3 regions of the Arthrobacter sp. MMS24-S77 genome follow, and region 2 is predicted to be linked to each of the others. Evidence: riboswitches for the same ligand, from Rfam matches in the RefSeq annotation. Region 2 holds a riboswitch; each other region holds the start of a gene.

Region 1 (3,334 bases), 1.3 Mb from region 2:
CGGCAGGAGGACACCGGCCTCATGATTCAGTCGAAGGAGACCGGATGATCCGCTCCTTCATCGCGGACGTCAGCCGCGCCGGATCAGTCCAAGCTTCCTGATCAGTCCAAGCTTCCTGATCAGTTCAAGCTTCCTGACTTCGTTCCCCTTCCTGCGGGAACTTCGAGCTCGGGCAAGTAGACCTTGCCACCGGATGCCAGGAACTCCTCGCTCTTTTCGCGCATGCCGCTGTACATTTCTGCGATGGCCGCTTGGGAATCCGCTGAACCGTACTCATCGCGGATGTCCTGGCTGATGCGCATGGAGCAGAATTTCGGTCCGCACATGGAGCAGAAATGTGCCGTCTTGGCTGGTTCGGCCGGGAGCGTCTCGTCATGGAACGCTTCCGCCGTGACTGGATCCAACGACAGAGCGAACTGGTCACGCCAGCGGAACTCAAAGCGGGCCTTGGACAGGGCATCGTCGCGTTCGTGGGCGCCGGGGTGTCCCTTGGCGAGGTCGGCGGCATGGGCAGCGATCTTGTAGGTAATCACACCGGTTTTGACGTCATCCTTGTTCGGCAGTCCCAGGTGCTCCTTGGGCGTGACGTAGCAAAGCATGGCGGTTCCGTAGCGGGCAATCTCCGTGGCGCCGATCGCTGAGGTGATGTGGTCGTAGCCCGGGGCCACATCGGTGACCAGAGGGCCCAAGGTGTAGAACGGAGCGCCCTTGCACAGCTCCTGCTGGCGTTCGACGTTTTCCCGCACCAAGTGGAACGGAATGTGGCCCGGCCCCTCGACCATGACCTGGACGTCAAACTCCCACGCCCGCATTGTCAGCTCGGCCAAAGTGTCCAGCTCGGCGAACTGCGCGGCGTCGTTCGCGTCCGCCGTCGCGCCTGGGCGCAGTCCATCGCCGAGAGAGAAAGCGACGTCGTACTTGGCGAAGATTTCGCAGAGTTCGTCGAAGTGGGTGTAGAGGAAGTTTTCCTCGTGGTGGGCCAGGCACCAGCCCGCCATGATGGAGCCGCCGCGGGAAACAATGCCGGTCACGCGGTTGGCGGTCAGCGGCACGTACCGCAGCAACACGCCGGCGTGGATGGTCATGTAGTCCACGCCCTGCTCGCATTGTTCAATGACGGTGTCGCGGAAGATTTCCCAGGTGAGCTTGTTGGCTTCGCCGTTGACCTTCTCCAAGGCCTGGTAGATCGGTACGGTGCCGATCGGGACGGGGGAGTTGCGGATGATCCATTCACGAGTGGTGTGGATGTCGTCACCCGTGGACAGGTCCATGACCGTGTCTGCGCCCCACTGCGTGGCCCACTGCAGCTTGTCCACTTCCTCGGCAATGGAACTGGTCACGGCCGAGTTGCCGATGTTGGCGTTGATCTTCACGAGGAAGGCCTTGCCGATGATCATCGGTTCGGATTCCGGGTGGTTGATGTTGTTGGGAATGATCGCCCGGCCGGCGGCGACTTCGCTGCGGACCAGTTCAACATCGCAGTTCTCGCGAAGCGCGACGAACTGCATCTCGGGCGTCACAATGCCCTGCTTGGCATAGTGCATCTGGGTGACAGTCTTGCCTTCGACGGCGCGGCGGGGCACCGGCTGTGCGCCCTTCCACTCCGCGGAGGCGGCGCCGCGGCGCACGGCCGACTTGCCGTCGTCGAGCAGGTTCCGCTCACGGCCGCTGTAAGCCTCGGTATCGCCGCGGGCCTCGATCCACTCGCTGCGGAACGGCTCAAGGCCGACCACCGGATCGCTCCCGGGCCCTGCGGTGCGGTACACCTGGAAGGGTGCGTTGGCCTCCCCGTTCGGGGATGGTTCCAAGGCGATTTCCGTCACCGGGACCCGGATTCCCGTCTCGGTATCCTCCAGGAACGCGAGGGAATGCGACTTGAGGGACTGGGTCACTTCCTGCGTTGATCCGTTGTGGATAGGGCTTAGCTGTGTTTCTTTGGTGCTCAAAGGATTACTCACTTCCTTCGCCGGCATTACCCGGACAGGTTCAACGGTCGCAGGCTGCGTCAGCCCGATCTCAGCCCTTGCAAGGGCCCCCGTGTGGTCGTAGACGAAGCTACCACAGCCGTTGGTGCCCAAGACAGATGTGACCCAGGACAGATGTGACCGGGCCGGGAACGGTGTCGGAGTTTAAGGTGGAATCATGGCAGAAATCATCGAGTTCAGCGGCACTGTCCTCACAGGGCCGAAAGATGAGCGGCGCGGGCTCTGGTCCGTCGACGGCCGGCTGACCTTTGTCCGACCCCTTGCGAAGTCCGACGTCGTCCTGGACGGGTGGGTGTTGCCCGGCCTTGTCGACGCGCACTGTCATGTTGGTTTGGGGAAGGGCGGGGCGGTCGACGAGGAGACCGCTCGCCGCCAGGCGACGGCGGACCGGAATGCAGGAACGCTTTTGATCCGCGACGCCGGTTCCGCAAGTGATACCCGCTGGCTTCAGAACCAGGCGGATACGCCGAGGATCATCCGCGCGGGCCGGCACATCGCCAGGCAGCGCCGGTACATCCGTGGGCTGGCCGAGGAAGTTGAGCCGGAGGGTCTGGTGGAAGCGGTACGCAAGCAGGCCCGGTTCGGAGACGGTTGGGTCAAGATCGTAGGAGACTGGATCGACCGCTCCTCCGGAGACTTGGGTCCGTCCTTTCCGGCCGCCATCGTCAAAGACGCCGTCGCGGCCGCACACGACGAGGGGGCCCGGGTGACGGCTCATTGCTTCGCCGAGGAAACCATTGACGACATGCTCGACGCCGGGATCGACTGCATCGAGCACGCCACCGGTTTGTTGCCGCACCACATTCCGAGACTGCTGGATCAGGGCGTGCCGATCGTGCCGACACTCATCAACATTGCCACCTTCCCGGACATCGCCAAACAGGCTGAAGCGAAGTTCCCGCGCTACGCCGCCCACATGACAAGGCTCTGGGAGCGCCGGTACGAGCGGGTCCGCGAGGCCTTCGACGCCGGGGTGCGGCTGTATGCCGGGACCGACGCCGGCAGCGTCATCAAGCATGGCCGTATCGGCGAGGAAATCCTGGAGCTGCACCACGCGGGACTGCCTGCGGCCGCCGCCCTCGATGCCGCCTGCTGGTCCGCCCGGGAATGGCTTGGTGCGGAGGGGATCAACGAAGGTGCCAGCGCCGACGTCGTCCTGTACGAGAAGGATCCCCGGGTGTCCCTGGACGTCGTGCTGAAACCGAAGGCCATCGTGCTGAGGGGCAAGTTTCGGGAAGCGGCGAGCATTAGGAATAAATTGAAGCTTCAAGTAATTTAGATAGATAGAGGTTGCCGAAGGGCGGCGCCACAAAAGCCGGGAGTTTCACATGACCATCACATCCAGCCAG
Region 2 (3,334 bases):
CGCCCCGGAACCGGCTACTGTTCCGGAACGCGGCCGGGTGGCCGGCACATAACCGGGAACCCAGACGCCCGCTGCGGTGAGCATGTCCCTTGCTTGCGCCAAGACCGTGTCAGGATCGCCGTCCAAGAGAACGGCCGGCGTCGAGCCTCCCTCGGAAGAGCTGCCCGGCTGGAGAACCACGATCCGGTCCACGAGGTCCTTCCACACCGAGACCCGATGCTCCACCACCACCAGGGTGGCGCCGGTCTTGTCCAGGCAGCGGCCCACCGCATCGCGGACCTCCAGCACGCCGGCGGGATCCAAGTTGGCGGTCGGCTCGTCCAGGAGGATCAAGCCCGGCCGCATCGCCAGGATGCCGGCCAGCGCAAGGCGCTGTTTCTGCCCGCCCGAGAGGGCCGACGTCGGGTGGTCGAGCGCAAAGTTGCCGCTGGCGCTATTCCGCAACCCGACGTCGTCGAGCGCTTCATGGACCCGCTTCCAAATCTCTTCGCGCGGCACGCAGAGATTCTCGGCACCGAAGGCGACGTCGTCACCCAGCCTGGAAAGCACCACTTGGGTTTCGGGGTCTTGCTGCATGAGTCCGGCATGGCCCCGCTGGGACCTCGGCGAAACGCCGTCCACCAGCAACGAGCCGGTTTCGTCGGCGTCGTCGCCCTCCTCGCCCAGCACCCCCGCGAGGGCATGCAGGAGCGTCGACTTGCCTGCGCCCGACGGGCCAAGCAGCAGCACACGCTCGCCCGGACGGATGTCCAAGTCCAGGGCGTGGATGGCCTGCGTGGTGCGGCCCGCGTGCCGCCAGCCCCAACCTTGGGCCGAAATTGCGGCGGCCCGCACCACAGCAGAGGTGCCGGAATCAGGACTGGGCATCAGGAAAAGACGGGCTCCGAGGCGGCCTTGCGGGACGCGAACGCACTCAGCACACCGGTCTTGGCCAGGCCGCGGGTGGCGATCCAGGCCAGCGCGCCGGCAATAACTGCACCGGAAACCGTGCAGAACGCGATGTACGCGAGCTTGTCAACCGCTTCGTAGGCGATGTTCCAGCCCCACGGCAGGAAGGAATCGTTGAGTCCGCAGAACAGGCCCGCACCGGCTCCGGCCAGCAGGGATACCGGCAGGTTGAACTTCTTGTACATGAACGCCAAGAAGATGAGTTCTGCACCGAGTCCCTGGAGCAGGCCGGAGATCAACACCGTGGTGCCGTACTGGGAACCCATGATGAGTTCGCTGGTGGCGGCGACGGTCTCACAGAAAATTGCAGCACCTGGCTTGCGGATGATGAGCATGCCCAGCACGGCCGGAATCATCCAGCCGCCGGCGATAATGCCGGTCACGGGCGGGTAAGCGGCGTTCATCGGCGTCGAAACCAAAGCAGCCATCTGGTCCCAAGCCCAGAAGATCACGCCGCCGGCGATGGAGATCAGTGCCGCCACCACGATGTCCACCACGCGCCAGTTGTAACCGGGCTTGGTGAGGCCCGGCTTTGCAGAAATACCAGTCATTTTGTCCTCCTGAGGAACAGGAGGGGAAAGTGTTTCCGGTTTGCCTGCGAGCGGCCTCCGCCGCCGGTTCCGGACACTATGAGAACTCGACTCCCTTGCGCCGGTACTAGCCGGATCAGGTTCGAGGGTCTGCGGCTGTCCGCACTCTCAGCGCCCGTCCTCCGTGCCGCATTGCTGCGAGCCCGACGGCGGCGCTCCCCTGTCGTTATCAATCCACCCTTTTGGGCGTGGTTCAGTTTACACCTTGGCGGGGTTGCTAGAACGGTCACAAAAGACGGAAAGCGACGGATTCTGCTGGATCATTCGCTGGGCGGGCGCGGTCAGGCCTGAGGTGGCGCAGGCGGGCGCCGAAACTGGGAGAATGATCCAGCAGAATCCGACGCAGCAAGCAGGGCAAAGGAGCGGTCTTGACAGGCATTGGCGAAGCGAACAGCACCACGGTGGCCGAACCGAGGCTCGCCGCGAGCGTGATCCTGGTCCGCGATGCTCCCCTTCCCGCGAGCTCTGAAGGTTCGACTGGTCCTGAAGGTGTCATGAGGGGTCTGGAAGTGTTCGTCCAGCACCGAGTGTCCACCATGGATTTCGCCGCGGGCATGGTTGTCTTCCCCGGGGGCCGGGTGGATCAGGCGGACAGCACTGGCTGGGACTTCACGGACGACGTCGTCGAGCAGCATGCCGCCGCATGGCACCGGAGCAGCATCGCCGTCGAGCCCGCATCGGCCCGGCACAACGCCGGCCGGGTGCTGGCGGCCGCGCAACGTGAAGTGTTCGAGGAGGCAGGGCTGAAGCTCGACGCCGCCGCCCTCCGCCCGTGGGCCAACTGGGTCACTCCTGAAGACCAGCCCAAGCGCTTCGACACGTACTTCTACGTTGCCTGCCCGCCTGCCGGGGCCGAGCCACTGCACCAGACCACGGAGGCATCGTCATCACTGTGGATGCCAGTCCGTGGAATCCTTGACGCCGAGGCCGCGGGGACCCTCAAACTCATGCCGCCCACTTTGGCCCTGCTGGATGAACTGCTCATTCTCGGCACGGTGGACGCTGTGATGGCCGAAGAGCGTGACATCGTTCCGGTGCGGCCAGCGCCCGGAGCGCTGCAGGAGTTCTTCCGGCTCAGGCGCCAACCCCCATCCGTTGCTCCATAACTGTCCTGAGGTGGGGTTAGGCTGGGGACAGTCCTGTTTCCTCCCGCAAGGAGTCCCGGAATGAACCTGCTCTTCAAACTGCTCGGCACCGGTGTGAGCATCGGCGCAGGAATCGTCGGCACCAAGCTCGTCAACGCGTTGTGGGAAAAAGCCACGGGCAACAAGCCGCCCAAAGGCCACGACGACATGGAAACCAGCCTGCGATCAGCACTGACCTTCGCCTTGATTTCGGCCGCTGTGAGCACCGTCATCCAGGTTGTCGCAAGCCGCAGTACCCAGCGCGCCATCTCGCGCTTCTCGAAGACGCAGGACATCGTCTAGGCCGACGCGCCATCCGGGCCTGCTTCTTCAGCTTTCTCGGCGGCCCGCTCACCAGCAGCACGCAGCACCACGGCCTCAAGTTCGTCTGTGCTCAGCAGTTCAGGGTGGAGGTGTTTCGTCCGGTAGCCTGCGCGGCCCACCATGTGGGCAGACACGGGCACGGTCAGCAGTTGGAAAATCCAGGCGACCAGCAGGACCGGCCAAACCCACCATTCGCGCAGCTGCAGCCCGATGGCCGCCAAAACAAGGAACAGCCCCAGCACTTGCGGTTTGGTAGCTGCGTGCATGCGGCTCATGAGGTCCGGAAAGCGCAACAGTCCGATTGCCGCGCCCAACGACATCAGCGCTCCAACGACCAGCAGGACCGCG
Region 3 (3,334 bases), 1.4 Mb from region 2:
ACGAACAGATCCACAAGGCATTGGAGCGCAAGGTCTTCCTGCCCTCCGGCGGTTCCCTCGTCATCGACCGCACCGAGGCCATGACGGTTGTCGACGTCAACACAGGCAAGTTCACCGGCAGCGGTGGCAACCTTGAGGAAACCGTCACCAAGAACAACCTTGAAGCCGCCGAAGAAGTGGTCCGTCAACTGCGCTTGCGCGATATCGGCGGAATCATCGTCATCGACTTCATCGACATGGTCCTGGAATCCAACCGTGACCTCGTGTTGCGCCGCCTGGTCGAGTGCCTCGGCCGGGACCGCACCAAGCACCAGGTTGCCGAAGTGACCTCGCTTGGCCTGGTCCAGATGACCCGCAAGCGCATGGGCACTGGCCTGCTTGAGGTGTTCGGCGAGCAGTGTGAAACGTGTGCAGGACGGGGAATCGTCACCCACGACGAGCCGGTGGAGCACCGTCGCGCCAACGTAGTGGCCGCCGAGCACCACCACCCGCGTACCGAATCGCAGCCCGCCGCCCGCACGGAGCAGCGCAAGCGCCGCCGCGGCAGGGGCACAGGGCAGGGGACCACTGAGCTCCCGATGAGCCCTCCGGCCCCGGTCCACGTCGAAACGGCGGATCCCAATCGCCAGGCAGCCACCCGCGCTGCCCTCGCCACCATCGCTGCTGCGGCCCACGCCGCCCACCTGCACGACGACGAGTTGCACCACGCCGCGGAATCGCTGGCTGGTGCGCACGTAGCGGAAGCAACCCCGGTTCAGGCCCCTGCGGCCCCAATCCAGGCTCCTGCCGCTGCGTCAAGCGCCGAGGAACGCTCGAAGCCGGTGCTGCGGTTTGGCGGTGAGGAGGTCGCGTTGCCCTTCGTTCACCACGAAGAGCCGGCCAACGGGGCGCCTGCCATGAGCCTGGATCTGTTGGCACAAGCGTTTGCGGGCCTTGGTGAGGCTCCTGACATCGAAGCGAAGGCAGCCGTAGCCGAGGAAGCGCCCGCAGGGGCCTCCGCGGCCGGTCCAGCCGGGGAATCCCTGGAGTCTGGATCCCGTGGACGCCGGGGGCGCCGCAACCGTAGTGCCAGCAGGCCGCAGGGTGCCGCCAACGCCACCAACGTGGAGCACCACGAGGTCGCTGCGTCCGCTTCAGGTGGCGCCGCACACGAGGCCAAGGCGCCTGCCGCGGCTCCGGCCAAACCGGCTGCGGCAGCTGAGCCGATCATCCTCGGTGTCGGCGTGCCCAAGTCCGAGCTCTAAAGCAGTACCTGTCCGAAGCCCCGGCCGTTTCCGCTCCTGTGGAAGCTGCCGGGGCTTCCGCGTTGTCGGCGATTTCAGCGGGCGCCGCGTGATCCGGGTTAAGCTAGGGGACTGACACGGGGTGCCGCGCACCAAGCCGGCTGAGACCAGACCCGTTGAACCTGTCCGGTTAGCACCGGCGAAGGGATGTCTCGCATGACTGTTTCAGCGCATTCAGCCGTCTATCCGCTCAAGGCCGCCCGGCGCACCGTTCCCAGGGTCCTGAGCATTGCCGGTTCCGATCCATCGGGTGGTGCCGGGATCCAAGCCGACCTCAAGAGCATCGCAGCCAATGGGGGCTATGGCATGGCGGTCATCACGGCGCTCACGGTGCAGAATACGCAGGGAGTCAAGGGCGTTCATGTGCCTCCCGTAGAGTTCCTGCGCCAGCAGTTGGACGCCATCAGCGATGACATCACGGTGGACGCCGTCAAAATCGGCATGCTCGGTGACGCAGCGGTCATCGACGAGGTCCGCCGCTGGCTCGGCGAGGTTCGCCCCGCCGTCGTGGTTTTGGATCCGGTGATGATCGCCACCAGCGGCGACCGGCTCCTGGCAGAGTCTGCAGAAACCGCGCTGCGGGAACTCCTGCCCCTTGCTGACCTGGTGACCCCCAACCTTCCCGAATTGGCAATGCTGCTTGGCGAACCCGAGGCCACGGACTGGTCATCGGCGCTGGAGCAGGGCAAGCGTTTGGCGGCCGCCTGCGGAAACACCGTTTTGGTGAAGGGCGGTCATCTGGAGGGAGCCGACTGCCCGGACGCCCTCGTCAACACCGGGGGACTCCTGAGCCAGGACGTCGTCGAGTTCGCCGGCCAGCGAGTGGAGACCCGGAACAGCCATGGCACTGGGTGTTCCCTGTCCTCGGCGATGGCGACGGCCAAGGCGCGGCTTGGCGACTGGGAGTCGGCACTGCGCGTTGTCAAGCTTTGGCTCCAGGAGGCGCTGACCCAGTCCGAGGTATTGGAAGTGGGGAAAGGCAGCGGCCCGATCCATCACTTCCACGCGCACCAGCACGCCCTCCAGCCGGGTGCTTTCGCGGCCCGGATGTGGGACGCCGCGAACTCGGAACTCGAAGCGATCTATGGTCTGGACTTCATCCAAGACTTGCAATCCGGTGGGCTCAGCGAATCGCAGTTCAGCTATTACTTATCGCAGGATGCCATCTATCTCAACGGCTATTCGAGGGTCCTGGCGCGGGCAAGCGCCCTCGCCCCAAGCGAAACCGAACAGCTGTTCTGGGCCCGCGGCTCGCAGATGTGCCTCGAAGTCGAGTCTGAGCTGCACCGGAATTGGCTCAGCGGACGCCAGGTAAGCGGAGAGCTGGGCCCAGTCACCAAGGCCTACGTGGACCACTTGCTGGCGGCATCTGCCTCGGGCAGTTATGCCGTGCTGCTGGCTGCCGTGCTGCCCTGCTACTGGTTGTACGCCGAGGTGGGACAGCAGCTCCACCTTGGCTACATACAGGGGGGCGCGTCGGACGAGCACCCTTATGCGGACTGGCTGCGCACCTATGCGGACGAGGCGTTCGCCGAGGCAACCCGCACAGCGATCGACATCACAGATGCTGCTGCGCAGGCCGCATCGCCCGCGGAGCGCGTGGCAATGATGGAGGCGTTTTCCCAATCCTGCCGCTACGAAACCGCGTTCTTCGATGCTCCAAGGCTGCATGGCTGAGGCCGTTTCGGCGGGCGCTGCAGCGTGTCGGGCCGGCGATCCGTACTTTTCCCGGCCGGCAGGGTAAGGTGGACGGGCACGGTACCGGATGGCGGCATAGCCAGTCTGTGGCAGTCATCACGTGGCAGCCTCCGGACCTTGGCCTCATTTGCAGCCGAAGGCGAAACTAGCGTAATCTAGATCTTCGGTGCTTACGCCAACACTTGGGTTATGCCCCTAGAGACCTTTCACGTGGAACTAATTTTCGCGTGGAACTGTTTGAGGGATAACTCATGGATTCCGTAACGGAATCCACGGCGTTGAGGCACAGCGTGAACCAGGCCCGTTTTCGGTTCGGGGTTCCGCACGCAAATTTAGTAATAAACGTCGAGAGA

What was found. A riboswitch is a leader RNA that binds a small molecule or an ion and turns the genes downstream of it on or off. The one in region 2 is predicted to bind thiamine pyrophosphate.
Region 1: it holds a riboswitch for thiamine pyrophosphate, as region 2 does, so the genes downstream of both, thiC (phosphomethylpyrimidine synthase ThiC) here and ACX5I4_RS19505 (ECF transporter S component) in region 2, are expected to answer to the same signal.
Region 3: it holds a riboswitch for thiamine pyrophosphate, as region 2 does, so the genes downstream of both, thiD (bifunctional hydroxymethylpyrimidine kinase/phosphomethylpyrimidine kinase) here and ACX5I4_RS19505 (ECF transporter S component) in region 2, are expected to answer to the same signal.

Annotation. Positions count from the first base shown of each region.
Region 1 covers NZ_JBTZRN010000001.1:2,884,078-2,887,411, reverse strand. Annotated here, with positions in the region: gene ACX5I4_RS13195 (alpha/beta fold hydrolase) at 1-101, shown strand, start outside; gene thiC (phosphomethylpyrimidine synthase ThiC) at 120-1,946, opposite strand; TPP riboswitch at 1,942-2,049, opposite strand; gene ACX5I4_RS13185 (amidohydrolase family protein) at 2,143-3,264, shown strand; gene ACX5I4_RS13180 (VOC family protein) at 3,314-3,334, shown strand, end outside.
Region 2 covers NZ_JBTZRN010000001.1:4,225,328-4,228,661, forward strand. Annotated here, with positions in the region: gene ACX5I4_RS19500 (ABC transporter ATP-binding protein) at 1-867, opposite strand, end outside; gene ACX5I4_RS19505 (ECF transporter S component) at 867-1,499, opposite strand; TPP riboswitch at 1,574-1,710, opposite strand; gene ACX5I4_RS19510 (NUDIX hydrolase) at 1,907-2,644, shown strand; gene ACX5I4_RS19515 (DUF4235 domain-containing protein) at 2,705-2,965, shown strand; gene mnhG (monovalent cation/H(+) antiporter subunit G) at 2,962-3,334, opposite strand, start outside.
Region 3 covers NZ_JBTZRN010000001.1:2,794,249-2,797,582, reverse strand. Annotated here, with positions in the region: gene ACX5I4_RS12750 (Rne/Rng family ribonuclease) at 1-1,244, shown strand, start outside; TPP riboswitch at 1,352-1,448, shown strand; gene thiD (bifunctional hydroxymethylpyrimidine kinase/phosphomethylpyrimidine kinase) at 1,440-2,960, shown strand.